Regions from separate parts of the Clostridium chromiireducens genome, predicted to be linked through region 1. Evidence: a T-box and tRNA genes for the amino acid it is inferred to sense, from the RefSeq annotation. Region 1 holds a T-box; the other holds one or more tRNA genes.
What was found. The T-box of region 1 lies ahead of serS (serine--tRNA ligase). A T-box ahead of a tRNA ligase gene usually reads a tRNA of that ligase, here a tRNA-Ser.
Positions count from the first base shown of each region.

Region 2: it encodes a tRNA-Ser, which carries the amino acid that the T-box ahead of serS (serine--tRNA ligase) is inferred to sense. The anticodon was not compared.

Region 1 is NZ_QXDJ01000001.1:29,274-34,599, reverse strand. It holds gene D2A34_RS00125 (M15 family metallopeptidase) at 1-321, shown strand, start outside; gene D2A34_RS00120 (response regulator transcription factor) at 372-1,064, shown strand; gene D2A34_RS00115 (sensor histidine kinase) at 1,054-2,166, shown strand; T-box leader at 2,388-2,616, shown strand; gene serS (serine--tRNA ligase) at 2,683-3,960, shown strand; gene D2A34_RS00105 (MarR family winged helix-turn-helix transcriptional regulator) at 4,248-4,679, shown strand; gene D2A34_RS00100 (ABC transporter ATP-binding protein) at 4,737-5,326, shown strand, end outside.
Region 2 is NZ_QXDJ01000010.1:947-6,272, reverse strand. It holds gene addB (helicase-exonuclease AddAB subunit AddB) at 1-1,527, opposite strand, end outside; gene D2A34_RS24995 (GNAT family N-acetyltransferase) at 1,550-2,047, opposite strand; tRNA gene D2A34_RS24990 (tRNA-Ser) at 2,221-2,311, opposite strand; tRNA gene D2A34_RS24985 (tRNA-Ser) at 2,344-2,434, opposite strand; tRNA gene D2A34_RS24980 (tRNA-Ser) at 2,636-2,726, opposite strand; tRNA gene D2A34_RS24975 (tRNA-Ser) at 2,762-2,852, opposite strand; gene D2A34_RS24970 (DUF1667 domain-containing protein) at 3,003-3,230, opposite strand; gene D2A34_RS24965 (NAD(P)/FAD-dependent oxidoreductase) at 3,247-4,641, opposite strand; gene D2A34_RS24960 (transcription repressor NadR) at 4,644-5,165, opposite strand; gene D2A34_RS24955 (HD domain-containing protein) at 5,182-5,326, opposite strand, start outside.

The sequences.
Region 1 (5,326 bases):
AATACATACAGTAACAGAGTGAAGTCGCAGGGAGAGAAACTTGCAGATGCATACGTAGCTAAGCCGGGATTTAGTGAACACCAAACAGGATTATGTATTGATATTACTAATCAAGATAAGAATTTAATAAAAGGAACAAAGGAAGCAAACTGGCTCGCAGAAAATTGCTATAAATTTGGTTTCATTATAAGATATCCTTACGGAAAGAAGAGTATAACCGGTATAGAATATGAGCCATGGCATATTAGATATGTTGGAAAGAATGCCGCTAAATACATCTATGATAACGAAATAACCTTAGAGGAATACTTAGGGAAATAAATATACTAAAATAATATTTATAACAATAATTATATGAAGTGGAGGCATAAATGAATAACAATATTCTTGTAGTAGACGATGAGAAAGAAATAAGAAATTTATTAGAAATAAATCTTAGAAACGAAGGATATAATGTTTTTAAAGCAAGTCACGGAGAAGAAGCTTTAGCAATATTAGATAAAGAAGACATTCATTTAATTGTTTTAGATATAATGATGCCGGGGATGGACGGATTAGAAGTTTGCAGAAGAGTAAGAGAAAAGTATAGTATTCCAATTCTTATGCTGAGTGCAAAAGGTGAAGATATGGATAAGATACAAGGAATTATGACTGGTGCAGATGATTATGTATGTAAGCCCTTTAATCATTTAGAACTTACGGTTAGAATAAGAGCACTACTTAGAAGAGCATATTTTTTAAATAATAAAATGCAAGTTTCAAATGACATAATAAGAATTGAGTCAATGGTTATAGATAAGAGCAAGCATAAGGTGGCAATAGATAGTAATGAGGTGGATTTAACAGCAAGGGAATTTGATATTTTATATTTATTGGCCACAAATAGGGGAAAAGTTTTTAGTGGAGAGGAAATTTTTGAAAAGGTATGGAAAGAAAGATATTATCAATCTAATAATACTATTATGGTGCATATGAGTAGAATTAGGGATAAAATAGAACAATACATGGAAGGAAATAAGATAATTCATACAGTATGGGGAGTTGGTTATAAAATTGAAAAATAAAAGATTATATAAATATTGGTTAACGTCGCTCTCTGATGTTCTAGTTTCTGTAATATTGATGTATATGACATTATTTGTAAGTAGTGAAATATTAGTTTATTTATATATAAACACAAAAATTCAACTCATTAATTATATCTTTAAATTCTGGCGCATTATTGAGAATAATATATTTGGAGACAATATCTATATAATTATTCAAGTGTTTCTATTTACAATATTCTATTTGCTTATTACATATAGAAAAACTAAGAGTTTAGTATCTATCATGGATGAAACTGAAATAATGTCTAATGGTGATTTGGATAGAATAATAGAAGTTAAATCAAAAGGCGATATTAGAAAATTAGTAGAAAATATAAATGGTATAGCAAAGCAGCTTAAAGATGTAACATTAGAAGAAAGAAGAGCACAGCAAACTAAAAATGATTTAATAACTAATGTTTCTCATGATTTAAGAACTCCATTAACTTCAATAATAGGATATTTAGAGATTATAGATAATGATAAATATGAAGATGAGGTAAGATTAAGATATTATGCAAATATAGCATATGAAAAAGCCAAGGGGTTAAATTTGCTTATAAATGATTTGTTTGAGCTTACTAAAATGCAGAATAACAGTATTAATATAAATAAAACTACAATTAATTTAGTTGAATTATTAGGTCAGGTAGTTGCTTATTTTGAATATCAATTTATAAGTGCAGATATGCAATCAAGAATTAATTTTTCAAATGATAAATTAATAATAAATGCAGATGCAGGAAAATTAGTTAGAGCATTTGAAAATTTATTGTCTAATGCAATTAAATATGGTAAAGATGGTTTTTATGTAGATGTAATAACAAAGCTTGAGGATAAAATGGCGGTAGTTCAGCTTATAAATTATGGTCAATCAATATCATCAATAGATTTGCCTTATATATTTGACAGATTTTACAGGGTAGAAAAGTCAAGAAATAGCAGTATTGTTGGATCTGGACTCGGTCTAGCAATAACAAAAAATATTATTGAACTACATGGTGGAATCATTTCAGCCTATAGTGATAGAGAAAGAACTGTATTTGAGGTTAAACTACCAATTAATATGACTATGTAGTTAATAAAATAATTTGTAAAATATGCTTCTTTAAATGGTTGCAAATTCTTATATAAGCATTTACTTGAAATTTTCTTGAAATGAATATATAATTAGAGAGTATGATTTATATAAATTTGATTATACTAATAAAAATCTAATTAAATTGTATATATGAACATAATAAACAATATATTAGACAAAATATCCATAACAGATATTGAATAATAAAATAATTAGATTAAACAGCGATGATAAAAACTACGATTTATAAATTTCTTCAGAGAGCCGATGGTTGGTGAGAATCGGTGAAAGGTTAAGTCTTTCCACTTTTGGAGCTGTATATGATAAAGCACAATTTTATTTGTGCCTAAATATAAAGGTTAGTAACCTCTATATTACTAATGAAGTGGCTGATTTATATTATTTATCAGCAATTTGGGTGGCAACGCGGATTATTCCGTCCCAATATATATGTTTATATATTTGGGGCGGTTTTTTATTTCAATAATTTATATTTAACCAGGAGGTAACAAAATGTTAGACATTAAATTCGTAAGGGAAAATCCAGAGATTGTAAAGCAAAACATAAAAAATAAGTTTCAAGATAATAAGTTAGGGTTAGTTGATGAAGTATTAGAATTAGATATTGAACTAAGAAAAGTTAAACAAGAAGTAGAAGCTTTAAGAGCTGATAGAAATAAGTTATCAAAACAAATTGGGGGCTTGATGGCTCAAGGTAAAAAAGAAGAAGCTGAGGAAATTAAGCAAAAAGTTAATGCTGATTCAGAAAGAATGGCTGAGTTAGACGTTAAAGAAAAAGAATTAGAAGAAAAAGTTAAAACTATCATGATGACTATTCCAAACATAATAGACCCAAGTGTTCCAATTGGTAAAGATGATAGTGAAAATGTAGAAGTAGAAAAATTCGGTGAACCAGTTGTTCCAGATTTTGAAATTCCATATCATACTGATATAATGGAAAAATTAAGCGGTATTGATTTAGACAGTGCTAGAAAGGTAGCTGGTAATGGCTTCTATTACTTAATGGGAAATATAGCTAGACTTCATTCAGCAGTAATTTCTTATGCTAGAGACTTTATGATAGATAGAGGGTTTACATATTGTATTCCACCTTTTATGATTCGTAGCCAAGTTGTAACTGGTGTTATGAGTTTCGCAGAAATGGATGCTATGATGTACAAAATTGAAGGTGAAGATTTATACTTAATCGGAACAAGTGAACATTCTATGATTGGTAAGTTTATAGATACAATATTACCTGAAACTGCACTTCCTCAAACTTTAACTAGTTACTCACCTTGCTTTAGAAAAGAAAAAGGTGCTCATGGTATAGAAGAAAGAGGAGTATATAGAATTCACCAATTTGAAAAACAAGAAATGATCGTTGTATGTAAACCAGAAGACAGCATGATGTGGTATGAAAAAATGTGGAAAGATACAGTAGATTTATTCCGTTCTTTAGATATACCAGTAAGAACTTTAGAATGCTGCTCAGGTGATTTAGCAGATTTAAAAGTAAAATCAGTTGACGTAGAAGCTTGGTCTCCAAGACAAAAGAAATATTTCGAAGTGGGAAGCTGCTCTAACTTAGGTGACGCACAAGCTCGTCGTTTAAAAATTCGTGTTGATGCCAAAGATGGAAAATACTTTGCTCATACACTAAACAACACAGTAGTAGCACCACCAAGAATGCTTATTGCTTTCTTAGAAAATAACTTAAATGAAGATGGATCAATAAATATTCCAACAGCATTACAACCATACATGGGTGGAATGACAGTAATTAAATAATAAGGCTGAAAAAATTTAAAATCATGCAATGAGAAGCTGAAAAAGCATCAGTGCATGATTTTTTTTACTTATTTAATTGATAAGTGTATTAAATTTAGTATTATAATATTTAGAGTACTGACCACAAAATTGTGGTGAGCTAAATAGAGTGATAAAATTGTTTAATTTATAAATTAGTTATATATAAAAATGATATCGTTATAAAAATATAACTATATTGACAAAAACAGAAATCTGATTTAGACTAATAATAGTTAGAAGTCTAACAAGTTGATAGGAGCATAGCGATGGAGAATGAGCTACACATTGGAAAGAAAATAAATAAACTCGCGAAGAGGATTCATAGGGCAATAGATAAAGAGGCATCACAATATGGTGTAACAAGTGTTCAAGGCAGAATACTTGCATTTATATGTCATGAATCTAATGCAAGAGATATATTTCAGAAAGATATAGAAGAAGATCTTGATATTAGACGTTCTTCAGTAACTAGCGTGCTTCAATTAATGGAGAAGAACGGCTTCATTAAGAGGGTAAGCGTTTCTGAGGATGCTAGACTTAAGAAAATAGTGATTACTGAAAAAGGAACAGAGATTCATAATCATGTGCATAGTTTTATACAAAGATTTGAAAAATCTCTTAGAGATGAATTAAGTGAGGCTGAAATGAATATATTCGTCTCATTAATTGATAGATTATCAAAAAAAATTGCAGATTAAGAAATGCAATTTTTTTTAGATTATTAGTTAGAAACCTAACAAAGGGGGAGGAAAATTATGATAAAAAAATTAGCAAACTATATAGCAGAATTTAAAAGAGATACAATTCTCACTCCTGTATATGTTGCTTTAGAGGCAGTGATGGAAACAATCATTCCATTTTTGATGGCATTAATCATTGATAATGGAGTAGGAAAAGGAGATATGAAATATGTAACTATTATTGGGACAGCAATGATAATAGCAGCATTTTTATCTCTGGCTTTTGGTGTATTATCTGGAAAGTATGCAGCTAGCTCATCAACAGGTTTTGCAAGGAATATAAGAAAAGCAATGTATTATAATATACAGAATTACTCGTTTTCAAATATAGACAAGTATTCAACAGCAGGGCTTATAACTAGATTAACTACAGACGTAACAAACGTTCAAAACGCATTCCAAATGATAACAAGAATGTCTGTTAGGTCACCGTTTATGTTAATCTCTGCTATGGTTATGAGTTTTTATATTAATTCTAAATTAGCTTTAATATTTTTAGGTGCCATAGTATTTTTGGGTATTGTATTATATTTTATTATGACAACAGTACATCCGTACTTTGTAGAAGTATTTAAGAAGTACGATGACTTAAACGCAAGCGTTCA
Region 2 (5,326 bases), on a different contig from region 1:
AAAGTTATCAATCCACTCTTCTATTCTTTCAAAAGCTTTAATCTCAAGCAAAAATTCATAAATAGCTGTGCATATATCTCTAACTTTATATTTTCCATTTATTTTATTATGAAAATTTATTAGCGGCCTCCTGATTTCTTCCATGATTTCAGATATCAATATCTTTTCATCAGTTAATTCATCATTATCATTAAACCAACTTTCTCTGATTATCTCTTCTACTGTCCACTTATATCCCCTTATTCCATGCTCTAAAACAAAGTTTTCTAAAACATCAATATATGAATTAATTACTCCCGTTAATCCACTTTTTAAATATTTAAATACGCTTTCGTATGACCAATTCTTGGATAATATTTCAAATGCAGAACTTATAAGTATAACTAGTGGATTACTTAGTAATTGAATCTTCTTGTCAAGAAAATAAGGAATATCATAATCCTTAAATATTACTGATGTTATTTTCTCATAGTCATCTATATTTCTACAAACTACAGATATATCTCTATATCTGTATCCATCATCTCTTACAAGTCTTGTTATACTTTTAGCTATATTCTCAATTTCATCATAAATATTATTTGCCTTATATAATGATACTCCTCTACAATCCTTCCTATATTCATTAAATGGATAAGTAAAAAAGTACTTTTCTATATGCCTAAGTTCCTCATTATCTTTAAATCTATATGGCTCATTGTTATTTAGATAAACTGGCTTATCATATGCTATATTATTATCTTTCATTAATTTTAATAATTTGTTTTCTGTATTCTTTATTATATTAAAGATATCAGTTACATCTTCATTCCCATTCTCTGTAGATTTTCTATCCATACAAAGAGTTATATTTACTCTATTACACCTCTTAGCCAATAATCTTATTATTTCCATTTGTTGAGGTGTGAAACTAGTAAATTCATCTATCCATATTTCTGAGCCTTCATAAGCGTTAGTTTCTAATATTTTTTTACTTAATAAAGTTAACTCATCATCTCCATCAATATAATTCTCATGCATTTTGGAATTAAATGCTTCATAAATTACTGTTAATTCTCTAATTTTTTTAATTAACTCAGGATCGCCTGTCTTTTCATCAATTTTTTTCAAGTTATCAATATCAACACTATACTTTTTAAACTCTGAAATTATCTCTGATACAATTTCATTGAAACCCTGTTCTCTAGATATTTTTTTAAAATACTCTAAAGAATCTAAATTCTCATTTAATACTTTATGAATAAGCATATTTCTACCAGATTCTTTAATTATTTCTTTAACACGCCCACCATATTCATCAAAAACTTCATGAGCCATCTTTTTAAAGCTAAGCACCTCTGATCTCAAAAAAGCATGTTCTCCAATAAACTTTAATATTTTATTTTCAGTAGTAAATGTGTATTGTTCTGGAACCAATAAAATTAATTTATTCCCTAAAGCATTATCATTTATATGACTTTTTATTTCATCAATGCAAAATTTACTTTTTCCTGCTCCAGCTCTTCCGTAAATAAATCTTATACTCATTGTATCTTCACACCCTTACATCTTAAATATAAATCAGTTCTTCTCTAAGTATACCCATAATTATGGTGTCTAAATATTCTCCATCTATATAAACATTATTTCTCTTTATGACTTCTTCAATAAGTCCACACTTTTTATAACAATTTATAGCTCTTAAATTAGTGCTTATAACTTCTAGCTCAACCCGTATAGCATTTAATTTCATAAATAGATACGCTAGTAAAGTTTTTATAGCATCTTCACCATATTTATGCCCCCAATAGCTGCTTCCAATTGTTATTCCAATAGAGTATACCCCTATATGGCAGTTACTCTCCTTGTAAGTTATAAAACCAATTAAAATATCTTTATCATTTAATATACTCAATGCTTTTCTTAAGTTATCACCTTCATCATTGCTATGGATATCATTAGGAATAATACTATACCTTTTTACAATATTTTCATTAAATAACCTATATAAAATAATAATATCCTTTCTTTCTACATCTCTTAAATATATTTTCTTACCCTTAATCATAATTCACCTTCTTAAGTAAATTAAGTATTTATATATCTATGCTTATCATTAATTATAATGTTTTAATTTCAAAACTTAAATCAATATTTATCTCAGCAAACTATGAGCACACAATTCTAATAAAGTAAATTTATTTAAAACAAAAAAACACCTAACAAAACGTTAGATGTTTTTGGCGGAGGATCCGGGATTTGAACCCGGGCGCCAGTTACCCGACCTACGCCCTTAGCAGGGGCGCCTCTTCAGCCACTTGAGTAATCCTCCATGTGCCCTCTATATTTAAATTAAAAAATATATGGCGGAAAGATAGGGATTCGAACCCTAGGTACGCTCACACGCACGCCGGTTTTCAAGACCGGTGCCTTAAACCAACTCGACCATCTTTCCGTAACTCACAAAAATTATTATATCAAGCAATATGATAACTGTCAACATTTTTATTATAATATTTTTAATTTTAACATATATAATTTATAATGCCCTATAATCTATTATAAATTCCAATTCATAATAGATTAAAATCTCCTACAATTTATTATGAATATATCTTTAAATAAAAAAAAACATCTAATAAAATATTAGATGTTTTGGCGGAGGATCCGGGATTTGAACCCGGGCGCCAGTTACCCGACCTACGCCCTTAGCAGGGGCGCCTCTTCAGCCACTTGAGTAATCCTCCATGTGCCCTCTAAAATACTTTTTTAGACAAAAAAATGGCGGAAAGATAGGGATTCGAACCCTAGGTACGCTCACACGCACGCCGGTTTTCAAGACCGGTGCCTTAAACCAACTCGACCATCTTTCCACGTCTAACAACAAATATGATTATATCAGTGAATTATAATTATGTCAACTAATTTTTATATTTTTTATTTATAATTTATTAATGTCTCCACTTAGTAATACATATTATATTTTAGGTCACCTGCAAAACTTATATTAATTCTATAAATTATTAATCTATTTTTTTTGTGCATATTATATCTACGCCTGTATTCATTATATTTCTGCAAATAACATCTCCAATATTAATAGGAGCACTGGCATAAATTCTACTAAGAACTTTAGAGAATTCTCTCCACAATCTTTTTTCGATAGGCTTTGTACTTTTAACCGAAACAACCTTATAATTTTGATTTCCTTTTATTCTAACTAGACTTGTAAATATATCTCTATCATCCACCATTAATTCCTCCTGTCTAGATTTCATTAAATTCCTTAATTCTTCCTACTAAAATTCTAGAATCCATAGAATCATCCACTATGCTTAAAACACTTTTATTCATTTCTCTTGCTAATATCTTTATAATCTTCATATTACAGGATGCACCATTACAATTGCCAAGACCTATGCCCGTGCGTCTTTTCACCCCTTCAACTGTTCTTGCACCCAAAGGTCTTCTTATAGAATCAATAATTTCTCCCTCCGAAACATTATTGCAACTACAAATAATATTACCATATCGTTTATCTAATGCAATTATCTTATTTCTTTGTTCATTTGACATATTTCTGAATACATATATTTCTCTTTTTTTATCTATATAATCTCTCTTCTCAGTCATGTTCATGCTTATTTTAAGTTTTTCTTCAATATCCTTTGCGATAGCAGGTGCGATTGTCACTTTAGCATAATGATTTCCTATAACCTTTATATACCCATCATTGAGACTACTATCATCTATAATGATACTATTTTCATTATATGTTTCTGTAAATATATTAGCTATGAGTTCTTTCTTTATATATTCCAAAATACTTTTTGATAACTCTAATTCGCTCTCTAGCCCTAAATAATCATCACTTTTTATTCCAATTAAATTTCTTCTCGATGATGTTGGAATACTCATGACAAATGTCTCTTTATTTATATCATTTATAATAATAGTACTTTTACTATTTTCTAACTTGTCGTTTAATAATATATATTTCATTTTATTATTTTTTCTATTAGACATTGTACCACAACACTTATCATTAAAATTTTCATTCGGTATTGTATTTATAACAAATTTACAAGTAAACTTATTTTTATTTGTAGTTACTTTAAAACCTTTTGAAATATTCTTAATATCAATAACTTCCTCTTCTAGTCTAAAGTTAACCCCATTATCAGATGCGACTTCTGCGTAAGATACTACTAAATTATAAGGAGATATTACTGCAGTATTCTCAGAGTATAGGGCTTTAGTTACCTTCATTTTTAAATTAGGTTCTATCTCATATATTTCATCTGCATTCAATATGCGTATGCCGTCTATCCCTCTCTTTTTAGAGTTTTTATACATATACTCGATTGTATTGTAATTGGAATCATTTTGTGAAATTCTTAGTGAACCAATCTTGTCATACTTTATGTTAAATTTTTGGCAGTGTTCCTTAATCAATCTAGTTCCCATGCTTTCTAGATTAGCCATATATTCATCTTTTGCTTCTGATCCATCGTAAGTAATTGCTGCGTTAGTAAAGGATATGTCATTAGCTACATCATAATCCTTTTCAATTAGAGCTATATTTATGTTATATTTTGATAGTTCATACGCAACAGCACATCCAATAATTCCACCACCTAAAATCAATACATCATAATCCATTATTAATCCTCCAAATCTGAAACTATAAAGTTATTTTTTTTAAGTTCACCTATAATTAAATCAATATCTTCCTGGCTTTCTGCTGAAATGGTATGTAGATGAACTCCATTAGTTAGTGCAGATAATAATTTGGCTCGCTGCTCCTGATACTTCTGAATAAACTTATTTAATTCATTATAATTTTTAATCATAAGCATACCTTTTATTTCTCCATACAATGGATGTTCTACTATAACATCTTCAATTGTTCCCCCGTATTTAATCACTATGCCTAATTCATTAAACATTTCTTCTTCAGTATGAATTACAGCAATAATAGCTTTAATTTTATGTTCATTAGCATTGATTATATATCCATCTGGAGTAGCTATTATATTTTTTCCTTTTGCCCTAAGAATAGCTATGTCTCTTACAATAACTTGCCTTGTAACGCAATATTTTTTGGCTATGACACTACCTTTTAGTGGTTCATTACTATCTGACAATAACCTAACTATGCATTCTCTTCTCTCAATAGAATTCATAACTTCCTCCTATATTCTAATTTAAATTATCACACCTCTTTAATATCTTTAAATATGTATTATCCTTTGCATTATTGTCATCGTGATGATATCTGATGCAATTTATTATATCTATATTATCTTCGTTTATATTCTTCAATAAATCTGCTCCAATTTGAGGA